2 regions of the Kitasatospora sp. NPDC088548 genome follow, and region 1 is predicted to be linked to the other one. Evidence: riboswitches for the same ligand, from Rfam matches in the RefSeq annotation. Region 1 holds a riboswitch; the other holds the start of a gene.

Region 1 (9,766 bases):
GCCCGGCAGGGCAATGTCTGACGCCAGACGGCGCGGCAGCCAACGGACCTGCTCGCCGGCCGAGAGGTTCACGACAGTCCCGGCATGCTCGTACTTGATGTAGTCAGTGACCGGCTCCGAGATGATCCGGGCACGCCTGACCGTCACTCCCTGGCTGACCTTCTCGGAGATCGCCTCGGCCCAGGGCTTCCAGTACTCGCCTTCCGGATCAACGTCCCTCTGGCCAGAGGACAGCCAGTTGGCGAAGTCTTCCGCCTCGTCCTCAACGCCGTAGGCGTCGCGCATCTCAAGGTGCACGGCAGAGACCCGGGCAGCCTTCAGCAGCTCATCGAAGTTGGGAGCGCTCTGCGTCATCGCAAGCCTTCCTCAAGACCGGAATCATCCGGAACGGAATCCTGATCACCGACTCGTCGTCGGGGATCGTGTTGTCGTGGTCGGGCCCGTGGCCGGCGGCATGGATCTCCGCCAGCTTCTTGGTACTGGGGTCCCACCCCTGGAGCAAGATCTCTCGCTCGTCCTCATCGACCCAGGCGGTAGGGCTTCCCGACTTCCCCGTGTCCGGATCGATACCTACGAACCGTACTGGCGTTGCCACCCCTCCTGTCACTTTGCTTGCGTGATCTTGCATGGCTGCGCGTGACCCATCGTGGCGCGCACATGCACCGCCTGTCAGGACATCGGCAGCGAAGTGGGGGGCCACGGTGCCCGATAGTCACGTGACCAACGGGTGACCAACAGCGGTCCCGAACAACCCGAAACAGGCAGGATGCACCAGGAAGGAAGACCGTCAACTCTGCGGCGTGTCAAGGACGTTTCCGCCGGCCAGAGGCAACCACACCAGATCTGCGCTCATGGCTCCCCCGTACCGGGACGACACGGTCCATCGACGGTACGTCAGCGGCCCGCCGCTGACCAGCGACGGGCCGCTGAGGGAAGCCGCTCAGACTTCGACGGTGGCGGCGAACTCCACGAACGCCTTCCACGCGGCCGGCTTGAACGCCAGCTGCGGACCGCTCTTGTCCTTGGAATCACGCACATGGACGGTACCGGGCGCCTCGGCGACCTCGACGCAGTCGCCGCCCTCGTTGCTGCTGTAGCTGCTCTTGAACCACACCAGGTCTGTGCTCATGGCTCCCCCATCCCGGGACAACACGGTCCATCGACGGTACGTCAGTGGCCCGCCGCTGACCAGCGACGGGCCACTGACGGAAGTCACTCAGACTTCGACGGTGGCGGCGAACTCCACGAACGCCTTCCACGCGGCCGGCTCGAACGCCAGCTGCGGACCGTTCTTGTCCTTCGAATCACGCACATGGACGGTACCGGGCGCCTCGGCGACCTCAACGCACTCGCCACCGTCGTTGCTGCTGTAACTGCTCTTGAACCACGCCAGTTCCGTGCTCACTGCTCCCCCATCCCTGGGACAACGCGGACGGCTCGACGGTACGCCAACGGCCCGCCGCTGACCAGCGACGAGCCGTTGGGGAGCCTCAGATCGAGGCAGCGGCGGCGAACTCCACGAACGCCTTCCACGCGGCCGGCTCGAACGCCAGCTGCGGACCGCTCTTGTCCTTGGAATCACGCACATGGACGGTGCCGGGCGCCTCGGCGACCTCGACGCAGGCGCCACCGTCGTTGCCGCTGTAGCTGCTCTTGAACCACGCCAGTTCCGTGCTCATCGTTCTCCCAGCATCTTCTCGATCAAGGTCAGGGACTCCTGCGGAGCGAGGGCCTGCGCCCTGAGGGTGCCGTACCGTGCGGCCATGATACGGACATCCTCCATGTCCGTGACCAGCCTGCCGGTCTGCTGCCCCTCGACGTATCCGACCTGCGCTCTCCCCTTCGGGGTGAGCAAAATGAACGGGCCACCCATACCCGCGTGCTCCGTCCGGTCCAGCGGCATCACCTGGATCGACATGCCGCGCATCTGCCCCACCGTCAGCAGGTTTCGCAACTGGCCCCGGTGCACGTCCCACCCGCCCAGGGGACGCATCAGCACACTCTCGTCGATCACCCAGCTGAACATGGCCCGAGGCCAGCACGTCAGGATCTCCTGTCGCGCCATGCGGGCGGCGACCCGCTGCTCGATCACGTCCTCCGCCTGCAGCGGCTGGCGCATCCCGTACAGCGCCCGCGCCCGCGCCTCCGTCTGCAGCAGCCCGGGGATGTCGAGCGTGCTGTAGTCGTGGATCTCGACGGCCTCCGCCTCCAGCCCCGCGAAGTCCCGGAACCAGGCCGGGTGACGCACCCGCGCCTTGGCCTTTGCGCTGGCGACATCGTCCTTCGCGATGCTCAACAGGCCGCCCGCGTCGAGGAGTTTGTCCGCGCTGTCCAGGAACTCCGGCTGCGGGGTGCGCCGACCCCGCTCGACCGAGCCGATCAGGGCCTCCGTGTAGCCGACCTGCTCGCCCAACTCCTTCTGGGTCAGGCCGGACCGCTCCCGCAGCAGCTTGATCTGCTTTCCCAGGGCCCGGAAGAAGTCCGTCGTACCCTCGGGATCCTCCAACGGCTCCGGCCGCGCTTCGCCACTCGCTCCGCCACCACGCACTCCACCCACTGCGATCACCCCGTATCTTGCGTCTGATTCAGGTCACGCCCATCGACCCAGACAAGCAACCGTGCGCACTCGCACAAGCACGCTCAGTACTCACCTGTGGCATGGTCAGGGTACTTCCAACCCGGCAGGCTTTGTCTCATGAAGTCCGAAATTCCCCTCGACATCGCGACTCCACGCACCCACACCACCCAACTCCCCGCCTCCCCCAAGGGCGCTGCGGTCTGCCGACGCATCGCCAGACACCAGCTCACCTCCTGGCGTCTGGATGCCACCGCCACCGAGCCGTTCCACGCCGCGCTCCTGATCATCGCGGAGTTCGCGGCCAACGCGTGCACCCACGGGCGGCTCCCGGGGCGGAGGTTCGAACTCTCCCTCACCCTCACCACCACCCCCGAGGGCGGCACCGTCCTCCGGATCGAGGTGTCCGACTGCCGGGGCGACCGCCTCCCCGTCATCCCGACGACCTGCACCGCCAACTCCCAGACCGGGCGCGGCCTGACCCTGGTCGACGCGCTCGCCGACCGCTGGGGCACCATCCCCCGCCTGCCGAACGCGAAGACGGTCTGGGCCGAGCTCGACCTCCCCGCCCAGGCCCCCCATGCCGCCTGAGCGCCCCCTCACGCCCAGCGCCGTCGGCGCCTTCACCCTTCTCCCGCTGATCCTCCTCCTCGCTCTCACGGCCTGGGTCTACCCGGCCGCTCCCCACCGACTCCCAGACCCCGTCCCCCGCATCCAGACCCTCACCACCGCCCCTCCAACCCCAAGCCCAGCACCACCCCCAACTCCCAACCCCTGAAACCGGACCGGGAAGTCGGCCCCACCGACTTCCCATTCCTCTCCCCCCAGATACACCGAGCTCGGCCGGGCCGGCCCCTGATCAGTCGATGAACGGGTCCTCGATCACCTGGACGAGAATCCGGCTCTGGGCGCCCTCGGGGTCGGGGCTGGACAGTCCGGCCATGGTCACCAGCGCCTTCCACAGCGCCCACCCCCGCGCCCGTCGCCAGGTGTCGTCGGGGAGGTCGACGGCCTCCCGGAATGCTCTCCGCTCGTCACCGACGAAGAACGTCCACGCCATGACGAGGTCGCAGGCGGGATCGCCGACGCCGCAGGTGCCGAAGTCGATGACCGCGGACAGCTTTCCGTCGGTGGTGAGCAGGTTGCCGACGGCGACGTCACCATGGAACCAGGCCGGCGGGAACGGCCAGGCCGATTCCAGCGCGCTCGCCCAAATGGCCTGGCACGCCGCGACATCGACGACATCCTTGAGCCGGTCGAGCGCGCACTCGACCTGGTCGCCGTAGACGCCGGGGTGGCAGCCCCGGCCACAGGAGTGACCGCCGCCGGCCGGGCCCTGCTCTGCGGGGACGTTCCGGAGGGCGGTCAGAAACGCCCCGAGGTCGCGCGCCAGCCGCATCCGGTCAAGGCCCGTGGCGGCCTCGACCGTCTCTCCCGGCAACCAGCGCCGCACCGACCACGGAAACGGATAGCCCGCCGCCGGGCGACCGGTCGCGACCGGTACCGGTACGGGTATCGACAGGTGCTCCGCCAGAACGGGCAGCCAGCGGTCCTCCTTCTCGACGCCGGCCACGTAGCCCTCGGCGCTGGGCAGGCGCACGACCAGCTGCTCGCCGAGCCTGAAGGTCCGGTTGTCCCAGCCCTGACGGACCACCGGCCGGACCGGAAGGTCACCCCACTCGGGGAACTGTTCGGAGACCAGAGTGCGTACGAGCTCGACGCTGATGTCAGTCACGGTGCCAGTCTGCGTGATCCTCCGGACGATGCCCGCACGATTCTTCGCGCAGCGGTCCGAAGCGGCCCTGGCCGTGCCACCCACCCCCCGGACCGGGCATGCCGAGCTCACCGCCCGGAGGTCAGCTGCCCGCTTTGAGCGCGTCCAGGTGCCGCCGCACCACCTGCTGGAGCAGCTCCGGCGGGTAACGGTCCGGTCGTAGCGTCGCCTGCATCGTGAGTCCGTCGAGGAGGGCGGCCAGTCGCGTGCTCTCCAGTTCGATGTCCAGGCCGCCCGGCAGCCCGCCGGCGCGCCGGGCTTCGTACAGCACGCGGGACAGCAGGGCGTGCATGCCGTCCTGCATCTCGGCCGCACAGGGCCGGAGTTCGGGGCGGGTGTGTGCCGCGGCGGTGAAGGCGAGCCAGAGTGCGACCTCCTGGCGGCGGACCTCGTCCAGGGGAAGGAACTCGGCCAGGAGTTCCTCCGTCACGGCCCGCCGGTCGGTGGCGCCGTCGGGGGCGAGAAGCCGCTCGGCGTGCGCGCGGACGCGGTCGCCGATGCGCTGACCGAGCTCGCGCATCGTGAAGGTCATCAACTCCTCGTGGTCGGCGAAGTAGTGGCGGACCGAGCCGATGGCGAGTCCGGCTTCGTCGGCGACGTTGCGCAGCGACGCGTGTTCCAGCCCGTGCCGGGCGGCCACGGACAGGACGGCCTGCGCCACTGATCTGCGGCGGGCGACGGGATCGACGATCTTGGGCACATTGCCGTTATAGCACGGTCGGGCTAACATCTTTTTAGCTCGACCCTGCCATAAAGATGGGTGGTACGTGCGTGAACCCCTGGCTGCTCACCGCGATCGTCGCGGTGGTCGTGACCGCGGTCGTGATCAAACGGCTGACCGGCGAACCGGTCAACGCGAGGGACCTCTTCGCGGCCCCGGTGATCCTGACCGGGATCGGCATCCTGTCCCTGACCAAGGCGAAGGACCTGACCGGCACCGACCTCATCTGGGTCATCACCGGCAGCGCCCTCGGTGCGGTACTCGGCGCACTCCGCGGGGCCACCGTCCAACTCCTCGAAAGGGAAGGCGTCCTGTGGCAGCGCTACACCGGCCGGACCTTCCTCGCCGTGATCAGCACCCTGGCGGTCACGGCCGGCTTCGGCGCCCTGGCGGCGAAGCTGGGCATGCACGAGAACGCACGCCCCGTCCAGCTCTCCATCGGGGTGAGCTTCCTCGGCGAGTCCCTGATGATCGGCCACCGCGGCCTGACCTCCGGCATCCCCTTCGCCCCGGCGCGCCCCCGCTGACCCGTTGCCACGCCCCGTACCCGTCCAACCCTCCGCCCGACCTCGATGAGCGCCCCTGATAGAACCGTGCCATGACCTATCGGTTCACCGCCCGGGCCGCCGCTGCGGATACGGACCCCGACAGCTACTTCGCCGAGGCCGGCCTCGCCGAGCACGCGGACGGCAGCGGCTTCATCCTGCTGTTCATGTCCGGCGAAGAAGAGCCGGACGAGCAGGACATCGCCCTGGGATTCGACACCCACTGCCTGGTCACGGCCGATCAGGGGACCGCGTACGGATGTGTGCGCGAAGTCGTGCTGACCGGGAACGTCCTCCGGGTGAGCCTGGACCCCTCGGACCTGGCGGCCCTGGGGCTGGACGACCCCGAGATCGAGGCCACCATCGAGGCGCCGGCCGAGGACCTCGCCCGGTTCCGCGAGGTCCTCCCGGAGGTCCTGGCCTACGGACGGGCCGACGCCCTGCCCATTCGCGTCGTCGTCTGACGGCCATACCCACCCTCGCCCCCGTCCGCCCTTACCGAAGCCGGTCGCTCTGCGGGTCGAAAACGAGTGGAACGGCGAGAACGACTACACCACCCGCCCCGGTAACCGGGGACGATGCCGCGGCCGCGCATCGGGCCCCGGCACGATGCTGGTGGAATTCGAACTCTGTCGTTTCGCCCCGTCTCTGGTCAGGCGGGGCGAAGCACTTCGAGGCGGCTGGTGCGGGTGCGGGCCCGGGGTGTGTCGGTGAGCCAGGGCTCTCGTGGGCGACGGCCCGGCCCACGAGAGCCCACGTCAACTCGTCCCGAGCTGACGTGACGCCGCCTCCAGCGTCTGGGCAAGGAGCACGGCGATGGTCATGGGGCCGACACCTCCGGGGACGGGGGTGATCAGACTTGCCCGGTTCCTGGCGGTCTCGAAGTCCACGTCCCCGACGTTGCCCGGGTTGTATCCCGCATCAATCACCACCGCACCGGGCTTGATGTCCGCGCCGGTAATGAAACGCGGCCGTCCAACCGCGGCGAGCAGGATGTCGGCCTCCCGAACGATCGCGGACAGATTGGTGGTACGCGAGTGACAGTACGTCACCGTGGCATCGCGTCCCAACAGGAGCATGCCTGCGGGCTTGCCCAGGATCGCGCTGCGTCCTACCACGACCGCGTGCTTCCCGGCGAGGTCCACGTCGTACTCCTCCAGCAGACGCATGATTCCTCCGGGGGTGCAGGACACGAAGCCCGGAAGGCCGAAGCCCATCGCCGCGAAGGAATGCATGGTCACCCCGTCGACGTCCTTGTCCGGAGCGATCGCTTCGAAGGCGGCGCGTTCGTCGATGTGTGCACCCACGGGGTGTTGCAGCAGGATGCCGTGCACGCCGGCGTCCTGGGAGAGGTCGGTGACGGCTTCGATCAGGCCGCTGGTGCTGATCGAGGCGGGCAGGGCCACGTGCCGTGGCGTGATGCCCGACTTCTCGCACCGGGCTCGCTTCATTCGGACGTAGGTCACCGAAGCCGGATCTTCTCCGACCAACACGGTAGCCAGGCACGGGGCGGTCCCGGTGCGTCGGCGGAGGTCTGCGGCAGCCGCGGTGCTGCTCTCGATGATGCGGCGGGCAAGACCGGTGCCGTCCATCAGGCGAGCTGTCTCTGTCCAAGCCACGTGCCACTCCTGAGCCTCACGGTGAGTCGCCCAGGCGCACGGCATCGACAGAGTGCCAGGCCGCTCCCCGGTGGTACTCCACCTCAGCGCCAGTCACGGCCCGGCCCTCACTTTAGCGGACAGGGCCCGGCGTTCGAGGTCGTCACGAGCAGGACCGTCAACGGTTGAGGCTGCCGAGCGGCCGTCGCCATGAAATCCGCTCGACCTGGTTACCTCGTTCAAGAGAGCCTACGGGCACGGAGTTCCTCGTCCACCACCGCGATCGGCCCGGCTCCGAGGGGCTGCGCGAGGAACTGCTGGAAGAGCACTGGGCCTACATGGACCGGTACGCGACGGAGATGATCGCCCGCGGCCCGACCCTTTCCAGCGACGGCGGCACGCCCACCGGCAGCGTGCACATCGTCGACCTGCCGGATTCCGCCGCCGCCCGCGCGTTCGCCTTCGACGAGAGGAGGAGCAGCCGGCCACCAGGACCGCCGCGGTGAACGCCGCGGCGGCGCGGAGGCGACTGCGTCTGCTGGACGCCATGGGTTCCCCTCGGGTGCTCGTGCTCGCCCCTGCTCGGGTGGCGCACGGCTGCTCGGCTGCCGCGCGCCTGCTCGGGGCCGCGCGGCACGACGGACCGGGACGCTCCCACGATCCGCTCCCCGGACGGGAACCTCAACCGGGGTCGGTTGTTCGGCCGCCGCACGCTGTGGTCGCTGGTCAAGCGGGCCCCGGGAATCGCCGATGACGAGAACGGAATCCCTCGGGGAAGGAGCGCTTCCCCGTATGTCAGCTCACCCTTTCCGACACGGAGGACAACCTCATGGGTTCGTTTGATCTGACCGGGCGCGTGGCCCTGGTGACCGGCGCGACCAGCGGCATCGGTGCCGCCACCGCGGCGCTGCTGGCGCAGCGGGGAGCGCATGTACTGGTCGCCGGCCGCGACGGCTCCCGCGGCGAGTCCGTGGTCGCCGCCATCCGCGCCGGCGGCGGCAGCGCCGACTTCGTCGCCGCCGATCTGCGCGAGGCGCGGCTGGTGCGGCAACTGGCCCGGCAAGCCGTGGACCTGGGCGGCGGCCGGGTCGACATCCTGGTGAACAACGCGGGCGTCTACCCGTTCGGGCCCACCGAGAAGGCGACGGAGAGCGAGGTCGACACCGTCTACGCGCTGAATGTGAAGGCGCCGTTCCACCTGGTGGCGGAACTCGCGCCGGCGATGGCCGAACGGGGCCACGGTGCGATCGTCAATGTGAGCACCATGGTCGCCGCGTACGGGGCCGCGGGCATGGCCCTGTACGGGTCGAGCAAGGCGGCCGTCGAACTGCTGACCAAGGCGTGGGCCGCGGAGTACGGCCCGCGCGGGGTGCGGGTCAACGCCGTCCGCCCCGGGCCGGTGCGCACCGAGGGCACGGTCGGCATGGGCGAGGAGCTCGGCGCCCTGGCCTCCCAGGCCCCGGCCGGCCGACCGGCCGAACCGGAGGAGATCGCCGAAGCGATCGCCTACCTGGCCAGCGACGCGGCGAGCTTCGTCCACGGCGCCGTACTGCCCGTGGACGGCGGCCGCACGGCCGTCTGACTCCCCCCGGCCTGCCGGGCGGCTCCCCGGCCGTACGACACCGGCTCGGAGGCGTCCGGCAGGACACCGCGTCACCGGCCCCATCGTTGACGGACACGTACCGGGCGTTCTCGGCACCGGCTGGGCAGGCGCCACAGTCCCTCGCACTCACCGTCCGCAGCAGCTGCCGACGGGAACCCTGCCCCCCCGCCCCGGCCCCGGCCCCGTGGTCATCGGTGGAGCTCGTCTCCCGCACGATCCGCCGGCCCGCTTCAGCCACAAGCCCAGCAAGGCCGAGCGGGTCGGCTGCAACCGTCGGAGCCGGTGGTCATCGGCGCGCCCGGCTGTCTGCTCACCCCGTGCCTGCTGCGGCAGCGGAATGCGCTTCGCAGCAGCGCCGCGTTCCTCGCTGCTCGTTCAGGCCACGGCCGAGGCCGGCTCGGGGCGGTCGGCCGACGGACCAGGAAGTCGGACCCGCCGACTTCCCACTCCGAGCCACGCGGCGCTGACCTGGGCAACCGCGACGGTCTTGCCGCCGTGGTCGCGGATCAGCTCTGGAGCAGCATGCCGAGCCTCGGGCCGCCGCGGCGGTGCAGGCGGCGCAGGAAGGAGAGCACCCCGGCGGTGCCGACGGCCCAGGCTGCGGACTCGGTGGTGGGGTTGCCGCCGGGGAAGACCGGAGAGCCCACCGGACCGCCGCCGCGGGTCAGGATCAAGCCGGCGATCTCCTCGGCGGCGTGCCAGTGCTGTTCGTCCCCGGTGGTCAGGGCCAGGTCGATCAGGAGTTCCCCGACGCCCGCGAGGCCGCAGCACTGGACGACCAGGCCCATCCTCGGGGCGAGCGCGCGGCAGGCGGCCGCCGCGTCGGTGGCCAGGGTGACGTACCCGTCCTCGCCGTAGTGGCGGCCCGCCTGGACGAGCACCGTGCCGATGCCGGCCAGGCCCCGGCACCAGGAGCCGTAGCGGCGGATGGCCCCGGGGCGGGCGGCGGC
Region 2 (9,766 bases), 480 kb from region 1:
GAGTCTGCGCCATGCTCGCCAGCACCCCCATGCCAGTGCACTTGGCACCCTGAAGCACCGCCCGGCCGTCGCCGTCACCTATTACCCCACTCCCTGAAGGTGGCTCCGCCATGCCCGAAGCCCTCAACTGCCCTCCCCCGCCCTCCGCCTCCACCAGCTGCTGGCTGCCGCGCAGCAAGCGCTCGCCGGAGGAGGCCCGGCGAGCGCTCGAAAAGCTGCTCGCCGGCCTGCCCCACGGCCAGCGCTTCGCCGACGCCGGGCTGTTGCTGGTCTCGGAGCTCGTCACCAATGCCGTGGTCCACGGCACGCCGCCCGGCAACCGCATCTGGCTGGCGCTCTCCGTCGACGGCTCCCGCCTCCGCATCGAGGTGCACGACGCCCGGGCCGAACGCGGGCCGATCCTCCGCACGACTTCCGGAGAGGACGAGTCGGGGCGTGGTCTCCTGCTCGTCAAGTCGCTCTCCCAGCAGTGGGGTTGCTGCCCGCGCGAACACGTGGGAAAGATCATCTGGGCTGAGATCACCCCGGAGTCCGCGGCCGGCTCCGAGGAGAGTGCCGCGTGAGGGACAACCGCCTGGTCACCGCCGAGATCACCGGCATCATGCCGCCGACGACCTACTTCCTCCTCCCCAAAGCCCTCTCCTCGCTCTGGTTCTCCCTCCAGTTCCGCCCCCTCGGCAGACCCCAGTGGGAGTGGTTCGAGCGCTACCTCACCGGCCCCAGCGCCGAACGGTTCATCGTCGAACACCTCGACCACACCGGCCCGTTGTCCCTGCCGGTGATCCTCCCCGAAAGCGCCCACCACCTGCGCATCCGCTGGACCGTCCCGGGAGTTGACCGGTGATCCGCCGCGTGCACTCCTGGCTCCGCCACGAACCGGGCAACCGGTGGTTCCTCCACTGCTCACGGTCGCCGCTCGCCCGCCTCCTGCGTGCCGAACGCCGCCGCTTCGAAGCCGAACTGGCTCAGTGGCTGCCCGAGGCCTCGGAACGGATCAGGCAGCGGCTGCGGGACAGCATCGCCAACGGACCCCACTGACCGATCGGCGGGCAGGAACGCGCAACAGCCGCGCGGCCCGGGTGGGCCACGCGGCTGTGTGCGAAACGGCAGGTACTGAAGCCCGGCCGTCAGCCCTGGCGGGCGCGGCGGATCACGGAGGTGACCACCGGCGGGAGCAGGTCACCCGCGACGCGCTTGGCCACGTTGGCCGGGCGGCGGCGCTCGGCGGCGCGGGCCCGGCGGTCGGCGAGGTCCCTGGCCGCCTGCTCCTGCTCGCGCCGCAGCTCGCGGCGGGCCTCGTCGGCGGTCCGCTCGGCCTCGCGGCGGGCGGCCTCGGCGGCCAGCCGGTCGTGGTGGCGGGAGGCCGGGACCGGCCCGATGCCCTCCGAGGTGCCGAAGATCCGCAGCACCCGCTGCCCGTTCAGCGCCTCGTTGGCGAGCTCGCAGCCCTTGGCGAGGCCGATCCGGTCCAGCAGGTCGCGCTGGGCCGGCTCAGGGTCGCCCCAGGTGCCGTAGAACTTGCCCTCGGTCAGCACGATCGGCTTGAGGCCGTGGTTGAACACCGCCTCCCAGGTGGCGGCGGCGACCCCCGGGGTGTGCTGCGAGCGGTAGTCGTCCAGGACCACCACGCCGTCCGACCGGAGCGCCGTCCGGGCCACCTGGAGGTCGCCGACCACGTGCTCGTACAGGTGCGAGGCGTCGATGTGGATGAAGCGGAACGCCCCGGCCGGGATGCGGCCGCCGGCCAGGGTCGAGGTGGGCGCCTGGATGATCTCCGGCAGCCGGTCGTGGAAGGCGAGGTAGTTGTTCTCGAACGCGGAGCGGGTCAGCGTCTTCCGGTAGGACGCGTCCATCTCGGCCGCGTTCTCGTCGTCCGGGGCGTCCGAGTCGAACAGGTCGCAGACCGTGAAGGCCTCCCCGGGCTGGAGGTGCGAGCCGATCACGATCGCGCTGCGCCCCAGGTAGGCACCCATCTCCAGCAGGTCACCGGTGACCCCGGCCTTCTCCTGCCGGTTCAGGAACCACTCGAAGAGGTGCCGGTCGTGCTCCCAGAACCAGCCGGGCACGTCATTGAGCGAGGCCGGCTCTGCGGGCCGTTGCTGCTCGGCGGTCAACGCGGCGTCGGTCACGGGATGCTCCTTACGCGGTACGGACGACCCTTGCGAACGATCTCTCTGACGCGGATCCACGGGTCGGCGGGGAGGCTCTCCCCGCCGGCCGTCCGGGGCAGCCTCCGGCCCGACACGGGCACACCGCTCGGACCGGTTGCCAACGGTATTCCCGCGCGCCCGAGTTCGCTGCAATCTACCGCCGACTGATCAGCCGTGAGGAGGTTTCGGACAGAAGAGTTTCGCAACTCGCCACTTCATGGCCGCGTGGTGAACGCATCATCCGGCGGGACCGGTTCCTCCATCCTGCCGCCCCGGTGCCCGGGCTGTCACCATCAACGGGAACGATCTTCGTCGCGCCGGCCGCGCCTACGGTGGTGGCGGGCGGCCCCGCCGGAAGGGGCCCGGAGAGCTGGGAGCGGAGCGGATGAAGGCACCGGAGCGGGCACTGGCCGAGGAGTTGCTGCGGATGGCGGCCGAGGACCAGGGCGCCGCCCACCTCGCCAACAGCCCGGACCTCGCCGAGCAGGCGGTCTGGCGGCGGCTGACCGCCCGGCACGGCGACCGGCTGAACGAGATCATGACGGAGCACGGCTGGCCGTCCGAACCGCTGGTCGGCACGGACGCCGCCCGCGCCGCCTGGCTGGTCGCACAGCACGCGGACCGCCAGCTCGACGTGCAGCGGCGGGCCGTGGCGCTGATGACGGAGGCGGTCGCGGCCGGCGCGGCGAGCGCGCGGGACCTCGCCTTCCTGGCCGACCGGCTGGCCGTCAACGAGGGCCGCGAGCAGCGGTACGGCACCCAGATCGGCGCGGTGGCGGACGGCCGGCCGGTGCCCTGGCCGTGCGAGGACCCGGAGCGGCTGGACGAGCGGCGCGCGGAGGTCGGGATCGAGCCGTTCGAGGAGTACACCGCGCGGTTCGCACCGCGCTGAGCACCCGGCCGGGGGCGCCCCCGACGGCCGCGCCGACACCTGGCCCGACCAGGGAGGACACCACCGCGGCCGGTCCGGGTGCGAACCCTGCCCGGCCACGGTACGAACGGCGCCCGGCCGGCGTGCGAACACCGCCCGCACGCCGGTCGGTCACATGATCGACTCTTGCGCCGACGCACCCGGTCCGCCTTGACTGGCACCTGACCAGCGCCGCCCATCGAGCGGCCGAGAAGACGAGAGGACCCAACCGGTGCAGCAGTACGCGGAGTACGGCGACCAGTACATCGACGGCGCCTGGCGGCCCTCCCTCGACGCCGGGTCGATCCCGGTGCTGAACCCGGCGACCGAGCAGCCGCTCGCCGCCGTCCCGGCCGGCGGCGCGGCCGATGTGGACGCCGCCGTCGCCGCGGCCCGACGGGCGGCCCGGGCCTGGGCCGCCACCACCCGTGAGGAGCGGCTGGCGCCGCTGACCCGGCTGCGGGACGGCCTGGCCGCCGCGCAGGAGGAGATCGCCGAGACGGTGGTCGCCGAGCTGGGCGCGCCGGTCGGCTTCGCCACCGCCGTGCACGCCGGGCTGCCGCTGGCCGTCACCGGCTCCTACCTCACGCTGCTCGCGGAGTACCCGTTCGAGGAGCGGATCGGCAACTCCGTGGTGCTCGCCGAACCGGCCGGCGTGGTCGCGGCGATCACGCCGTGGAACTACCCGCTGCACCAGATCGTGGCCAAGGTCGTCCCCGCGCTGGCCGCCGGCTGTCCGGTGGTGCTCAAGCCGGCCGAGGACACCCCGCTGGTGGCCCGGCTGTTCGCGCGGCTCGTCCACGGGGCGGGCTTCCCGGCGGGGGTGTTCAACCTGGTGACCGGCACCGGCGCGGTCGCGGGGGCGGCGCTCGCCGGGCACCCGGGCGTGGACGTGGTCTCGTTCACCGGGTCGACCGCCGTCGGCCGGGCGGTCGCCGAGACCGCGGGGCGCGGAATCAAGCGGGTGGCACTGGAGTTGGGCGGCAAGTCCGCCAATGTGGTGCTGCCCGGCGCCGACCTCACCCGGGCGGTCAACGTCAACGTGGCCAACGTCTTCGCCAACTCCGGCCAGACGTGCAGCGCGTGGACCAGGCTGCTGGTCCACCAGGACCAGTACGAGGAGGCGGTGGCGATCGCCGAGCGGGCCGCCGCCAAGTACACCCCGGGCGACCCGGCGGACCCGCAGACCCGGATCGGGCCGGTGGTCAACGCCCGCCAGCGGGAGCGGGTGCGCGGCTACATCACCGGCGCGCTCGCCGAGGGCGCCCGGCTCGTCGCGGGCGGCGCCGACGCCCCCGAGGGCCTGGCCACCGGCTTCTACGTCCGGCCGACGGTACTCGCCGATGTGACCGCCGACATGACGGTCGCCCAGGAGGAGGTGTTCGGCCCGGTACTGGCCGTGCTCGCCTACCGTGACGAGGAGCACGCCGCCGAACTGGCCAACGGCACCGAGTACGGACTGGCCGGCGGCGTCTGGGCCGCGGACACCGACACCGCTGCCGCGTTCGCCCGCCGCCTGGACACCGGGCAGGTGGACCTCAACGGCGGGCGCTTCAACCCGCTGGCGCCGTTCGGCGGTTACAAGAACTCGGGGCTCGGCCGGGAGCTGGGGCGACACGGGCTGGAGGAGTTCCTGCAGTACAAGTCGCTTCAGTACTAGCCGATTTGTGGGGTGCGGGCCCGGCCGGGCCCGCACCCCCCGCGCGCCCATCAGGACAGGTCGACGCCCGGGTAGAGCGGGAAGCCGGCGAGCAGATCGGCGGCGCGCTTGGCGACGCCGTCGCGCAGCGACTCGTCCAGGGTGTACTGGGCCTTGGAGGAGGCGCCGGTGCGGCCGACGGCCGGGGTGGTGCCGCGCAGCACGGTGTCGATCAGGCCGGCGATCTCGTCCATCTCGGCGACGCCCAGACCCCGGGTGGTGAGCGCGGGTGTGCCGAGCCGGACGCCCGAGGTGTACCAGGCGCCGTTCGGGTCCTGCGGGACGGAGTTGCGGTTGGTGACGATGCCCGAGTCCAGCAGCGCCGCCTCGGCCTGACGGCCCGTCAGGCCGTAGCCGGAGACGTCCGCGAGGACGAGGTGGTTGTCGGTGCCGCCGGTGACCAGCTTGCCGCCACGGCGCAGCAGGCCCTCGGCGAGGGCGTGGGCGTTGTCCACCACCCGGCGGGCGTACAGCTGGAACTCCGGGCGGCGGGCCTCGGCGAAGGCGACCGCCTTGGCGGCCATCACGTGCGACAGCGGGCCGCCGAGCACCAGCGGGCAGCCGCGGTCGACGTGCTCGGCCAGCTCGGAGGTGCAGAGGACCATGCCGCCGCGCGGGCCGCGCAGCGACTTGTGGGTGGTGGTGGTGACGATGTGGGCGTGCGGGACGGGGTCGAAGTCACCGGTGAGCACCTTGCCGGCGACCAGCCCGGCGAAGTGCGCCATGTCGACCATCAGGGTCGCGCCGACCTCGTCCGCGATCTCGCGCATCGTCCGGAAGTTCACCAGCCGCGGGTACGCCGAGTAGCCGGCCACCAGGATCAGCGGGCGGAACTCCCGGGCGGTGGCGCGCAGCGCGTCGTAGTCGATCAGGCCGGTGGCCGGGTCGGTGCCGTAGCTGCGCTGCTCGAACATCTTGCCCGAGATGTTGGGGCGGAAGCCGTGGGTGAGGTGGCCGCCGGTGTCCAGGGACATGCCGAGCATCCGCTGGTTGCCGAGCTCGTGGCGGAGTTCGGCCCAGTCCTGCTCGGTGAGGTCGTTGACGTTGCGGACGTCGGCCCGCCGGAGGGCCGGGCTCTCGATCCGCTGGGAGAGCACCGCCCAGAAGGCGGTCAGGTTGGCGTCGATGCCGGAGTGCGGCTGGACGTAGGCGTGGTCGGCGCCGAAGAGCGCGCGGGCGTGCTCGGCGGCGATCGTCTCGACGGTGTCGACGTTGCGGCAGCCGGCGTAGAAGCGGCGGCCGGCGGTGCCCTCGGCGTACTTGTCGCTGAGCCAGTTGCCCATGGCGAGCAGGACGGCCGGGGAGGCGTAGTTCTCGCTGGCGATCAGCTTGAGCGAGGCGCGCTGGTCCTCGATCTCCTGGCCGATCGCGGCGGCGATCCGCGGCTCCACGTCGCGGACGACGTCGAGGGCGCTGCGGAACGCGGTGTTGGCGGCGGCGCTCGCGGTGGTGTGCGGCGTCGCGGGGGTGGCAGGGGTGGCCAAGGCGGTCTCCTCGTGGCAGGCGGACGAGTACGGACGGCCCAGGCGCTCGGCAACTGACGTGCGTCGGCACGGAGCCGCTTCCCGATGGTCGATTCCATCCGTGCGCGCCAGTCGCGGCTCCCTGGGATCGTATCAACGCCCCAGCGGGTGTGGCGGAGATCTCAGAATGCGGGACGACACCCTGCACATCGCCCGGTTTGCCCCCTTACGGGCGTTCTAGTGCAACGGCAGTATTGCAGCGGAATGAAGCCGTCACAATTCCCGAAACATTGCCCCGGAGTTCCGCCGGGAATGATTTGCGGAAGTCCGGTGGTGTCCGATCTGATGGCGTTCGGCAGGCCGCCGGGAAACCCCCGTAGGCCGGTCCGGAAATGCACACCAGCGCACCCTCACCCACGGGGCGGCGGAGAATTCGGGGAGTACGCCTCTCATGGCAGTGGTCGAGACAGTCGCAGGCACGCCCGACGCTCCGGGCGCCCCGGACGCGCCGCGGGCCCGGCCCCCCGCTCCGCAGGACCGCCCGCTGCGCGCTGCGCTGCGCCGGATCCGCCGCGACCGGGTCGGCGCCGCCGCCCTCGCCGTCGTCCTGCTCTTCCTGCTGCTCGCGCTCGCCGCGCCGCTGATCGCCGCCCTGTACGGCAAGAACCCGGTCGAGCACTACGGCCAGAACACGCCCGGCCTGCTCAGCGACGGCGGGCTGCCGATGCTGCCCAACGGCGGTATCTCCGGCGACTTCTGGTTCGGCCTGGAGCCGGGCCTCGGCCGGGACGTGTTCACCCAGCTGCTGTACGGCATCCGCACCTCGCTGCTGATCGCCTTCGCCTCGGCGGTCATCACCACCACCCTCGGGGTGCTGGTCGGCGTCGCCGTGGGCTACCTGGGCGGGGTCACCGACCGGCTCTTCGGCTTCCTCTCCCATGTGCTGCTGGCCTTCCCCACCCTGCTCCTGCTGCTCGCGCTCAGCCCGATCATCCAGTCCCGGCTGGTCGATCCCGGCACCGCGGAACCGGAGTGGATGCAGTTCCTGGTGCTGATCCTGGTCTTCTCCGCGTTCGGCTGGATTCCGCTCGCGCTTTCCCTGCGCGCCTCCGTCCGGTCGCTTCGGGAAAGGGATTTCGTGCAGTCCGCCCGGGCGCTCGGCGCCGGCGGATTCCATATCGTCGTCCGCGAACTCCTGCCGAATGTCCGGGCGCAGCTTCTGGTGCACGCCACGATGGCGGTGCCGACCTTCGTCGCCTCCGAGGCGGTGCTCTCGTTCCTCGGTGTCGGCATCACCGAGCCGATCCCGGACTGGGGCCGGATGATCGCCCGCGGCTCCGAGGTCTTCCAGGCCGACCCGACCTACATGTTCTTCCCGGGCGTGGCGCTGCTGCTCTTCGTGCTGGCCTTCAACCTGCTCGGGGACGCCGTCCGGGACGCCCTGGATCCGCGCGCCGCCCGCTGAGACCCGGCCCGCCGGCCTTCTCCGTCTTCTTCTTCCCGCCGCTCCTCATGTCACCTACCAGCCCCGGCCACCGGGGCAAGGAGAGATTCGCCATGCGCTGGATCAAACCGTCCCTCGCCGTCGTCGCCACCGCGCTGCTGGCGACCTCCTGCTCGGCCGGGGCGGGCGCGGGCTCCGGTGCCGCCGCCGGCGGTCCGGCCGCCAAGGACGCCTCCCCGCTGACCGCCGCGCTCGGCACCGAGAAGGAGAGCGCCGGCCCGGCCCCCGCCGTCCCCGGTGCCCGCCAGGGCGGCACGGTGAACGTCTACAACACCACCGACTTCCGCCACCTCGACCCGCAGAAGGTGTACGCGGGCGCCACCTACAACACCTCGCTGCTCTGGGGCCGCCAGCTGACCCAGTACCAGGTGGTGGACGGCAAGGCCAGGCTGGTCGGCGACCTCGCCACCGACACCGGCACCTCCGCCGACGGCGGCCGCACCTGGACGTACAAGCTCAAGGAGGGCCTGGCCTGGGAGGACGGCCAGCCGATCACCTCCCAGCAGGTCAGGTACGGCATCGAGCGCAGCTTCGGCAAGGGCTACGAGGTCGGCCCGCCGTACTGGCCGCAGTGGCTGACCGGCGAGGCCAGCTACGAGGACGCCCGCAAGAAGTACTCCGGCCCGCAGGACGGCGACCTCGCCGCGATCGAGACCCCGGACGAGCGCACCGTCGTCTTCCACTTCCCGCAGCCGCAGGCCGACGTCCCGTACATGGCCGCGCAGTCCTCCTCCTCGCCGGTGCGCAAGGACAAGGACACCGGTACGGACTACGACCGGCTGCCGTTCGCCAGCGGCCCGTACCGGATCGCCGAGCACGTCCAGAACACCCGGCTGGTGCTGGAGCGCAACCCGCACTGGAAGGCGGAGACCGACCCGATCCGCAACCAGTACCCGGAGAAGTTCGTCTTCACCTTCGGCAAGGAGGCGCTCAACCTCAACCAGGAGATCCTCTCCGGCCGCGACGGCGGCGCCGACGCCACCACGGTCGCCACCCAGCTCTCCCCCGAGCTGTACCAGACCGTCGACACCGACCCGAAGGCGAAGGAACTGGTCGTCTCCGGCCGCCAGGGCGCCTTCGTCACCCAGCTGATGATCAACAACGAGCGGGTGCCGGACGTCGCGGTCCGCAAGGCCCTCCACCTCGCCTACCCTCGCCAGCAGGCCCGCCAGGTCCAGGGCGGCACCCGGATCGGCGAGCTGGCCAGCACGCTCAGCTCGCCCGCGCTGGTCGACTGGCAGACCTACGACCTGTACCCGGCCAAGCCGGAGGGCGACCCGGAGGCCGCCAAGCAGGCCCTCTCCGAGGCCAAGCAGCCGCCGGCCGGCCTGACCTACGCGTACGCCAACACGCCCACCGGGCAGCGGGTCGCCCAGGTGCTGGTCGAGGGCTTCGGCAAGGCCGGCATCACCATCGTGCCCAAGCCGGTCGACCCGAAGGCCCTGCTGGACGAGGCACACCGCGCCGACTCCCCGTACGACCTGTTCGAGGAGACCAGTTCGGTGGACTGGCCGACCCCGTCCACGCTGATCCCGTTCTCCTTCGACGGCCGCGCCAACAGCGACCTCAACGCCGCCCGGTACCACAACGCCGAGGTGGACAAGGAGATCGACCGGATCAACCAGATCGGCGAGCCCCGGCAGAAGGCCAAGGAGCTGTACGCGCTGGAGCAGACCGTGATGAAGGACCTGCCGGTGCTGCCCTTCGCCTACCCCAACATGAACCAGCTGCGCGGCAGCAACATCGGCGGGGCGTTCATCCACCCGATCTACGGGTCGGTCAGCCTGGCCTGGCTCTACCTGAAGTCCTGAGCCTCGCCCGCCCCGGCCCCCGCCGTCCGCGCGGGGGCCGGGGCGGGGCCCCTCCCCGCTCCCTGTCTCCGTCGTCTCCCCTGCCCCCTCTGTTTCCCTCCTCCTCGACCCCGGACCGGCCATGCTCTCCTTCGCCCTGCGGCGGACCCTCCAGGCCCTCGCCGTGCTGGTCGCGGTCTCCGCCGCCGCCTTCGCCCTCTTCTACGCCGCCCCCGCCGACCCGGCCCGC

What was found. A riboswitch is a leader RNA that binds a small molecule or an ion and turns the genes downstream of it on or off. The one in region 1 is predicted to bind ZMP and ZTP.
Positions count from the first base shown of each region.
Region 2: another riboswitch for ZMP and ZTP. It lies ahead of ACIP82_RS00445 (glycine hydroxymethyltransferase); the one in region 1 lies ahead of ACIP82_RS02625 (bifunctional 5,10-methylenetetrahydrofolate dehydrogenase/5,10-methenyltetrahydrofolate cyclohydrolase).

Region 1 is NZ_JBIVMI010000001.1:570,707-580,472, forward strand. Features, by position in the region: gene ACIP82_RS02575 (DUF6879 family protein) at 1-354, opposite strand, end outside; gene ACIP82_RS02580 (DUF397 domain-containing protein) at 941-1,129, opposite strand; gene ACIP82_RS02585 (DUF397 domain-containing protein) at 1,217-1,405, opposite strand; gene ACIP82_RS02590 (DUF397 domain-containing protein) at 1,491-1,679, opposite strand; gene ACIP82_RS02595 (Scr1 family TA system antitoxin-like transcriptional regulator) at 1,676-2,506, opposite strand; gene ACIP82_RS02600 (ATP-binding protein) at 2,696-3,166, shown strand; gene ACIP82_RS02605 (aminoglycoside phosphotransferase family protein) at 3,435-4,310, opposite strand; gene ACIP82_RS02610 (TetR/AcrR family transcriptional regulator) at 4,432-5,049, opposite strand; gene ACIP82_RS02615 (DUF1453 domain-containing protein) at 5,121-5,597, shown strand; gene ACIP82_RS02620 (Imm10 family immunity protein) at 5,669-6,079, shown strand; gene ACIP82_RS02625 (bifunctional 5,10-methylenetetrahydrofolate dehydrogenase/5,10-methenyltetrahydrofolate cyclohydrolase) at 6,374-7,207, opposite strand; ZMP/ZTP riboswitch at 7,256-7,341, opposite strand; partial or broken gene ACIP82_RS02630 (YciI family protein) at 7,429-7,683, shown strand; gene ACIP82_RS02635 (SDR family NAD(P)-dependent oxidoreductase) at 8,043-8,795, shown strand; gene lanL (class IV lanthionine synthetase LanL) at 9,323-9,766, opposite strand, start outside.
Region 2 is NZ_JBIVMI010000001.1:91,623-101,388, forward strand. Features, by position in the region: gene ACIP82_RS00415 (ATP-binding protein) at 111-563, shown strand; gene ACIP82_RS00420 (hypothetical protein) at 560-844, shown strand; gene ACIP82_RS00425 (hypothetical protein) at 841-1,038, shown strand; gene ACIP82_RS00430 (class I SAM-dependent methyltransferase) at 1,128-2,129, opposite strand; gene ACIP82_RS00435 (DUF6624 domain-containing protein) at 2,536-3,042, shown strand; gene ACIP82_RS00440 (aldehyde dehydrogenase family protein) at 3,293-4,720, shown strand; gene ACIP82_RS00445 (glycine hydroxymethyltransferase) at 4,771-6,243, opposite strand; ZMP/ZTP riboswitch at 6,273-6,368, opposite strand; gene ACIP82_RS00450 (ABC transporter permease) at 6,674-7,687, shown strand; gene ACIP82_RS00455 (ABC transporter substrate-binding protein) at 7,780-9,537, shown strand; gene ACIP82_RS00460 (ABC transporter permease) at 9,659-9,766, shown strand, end outside.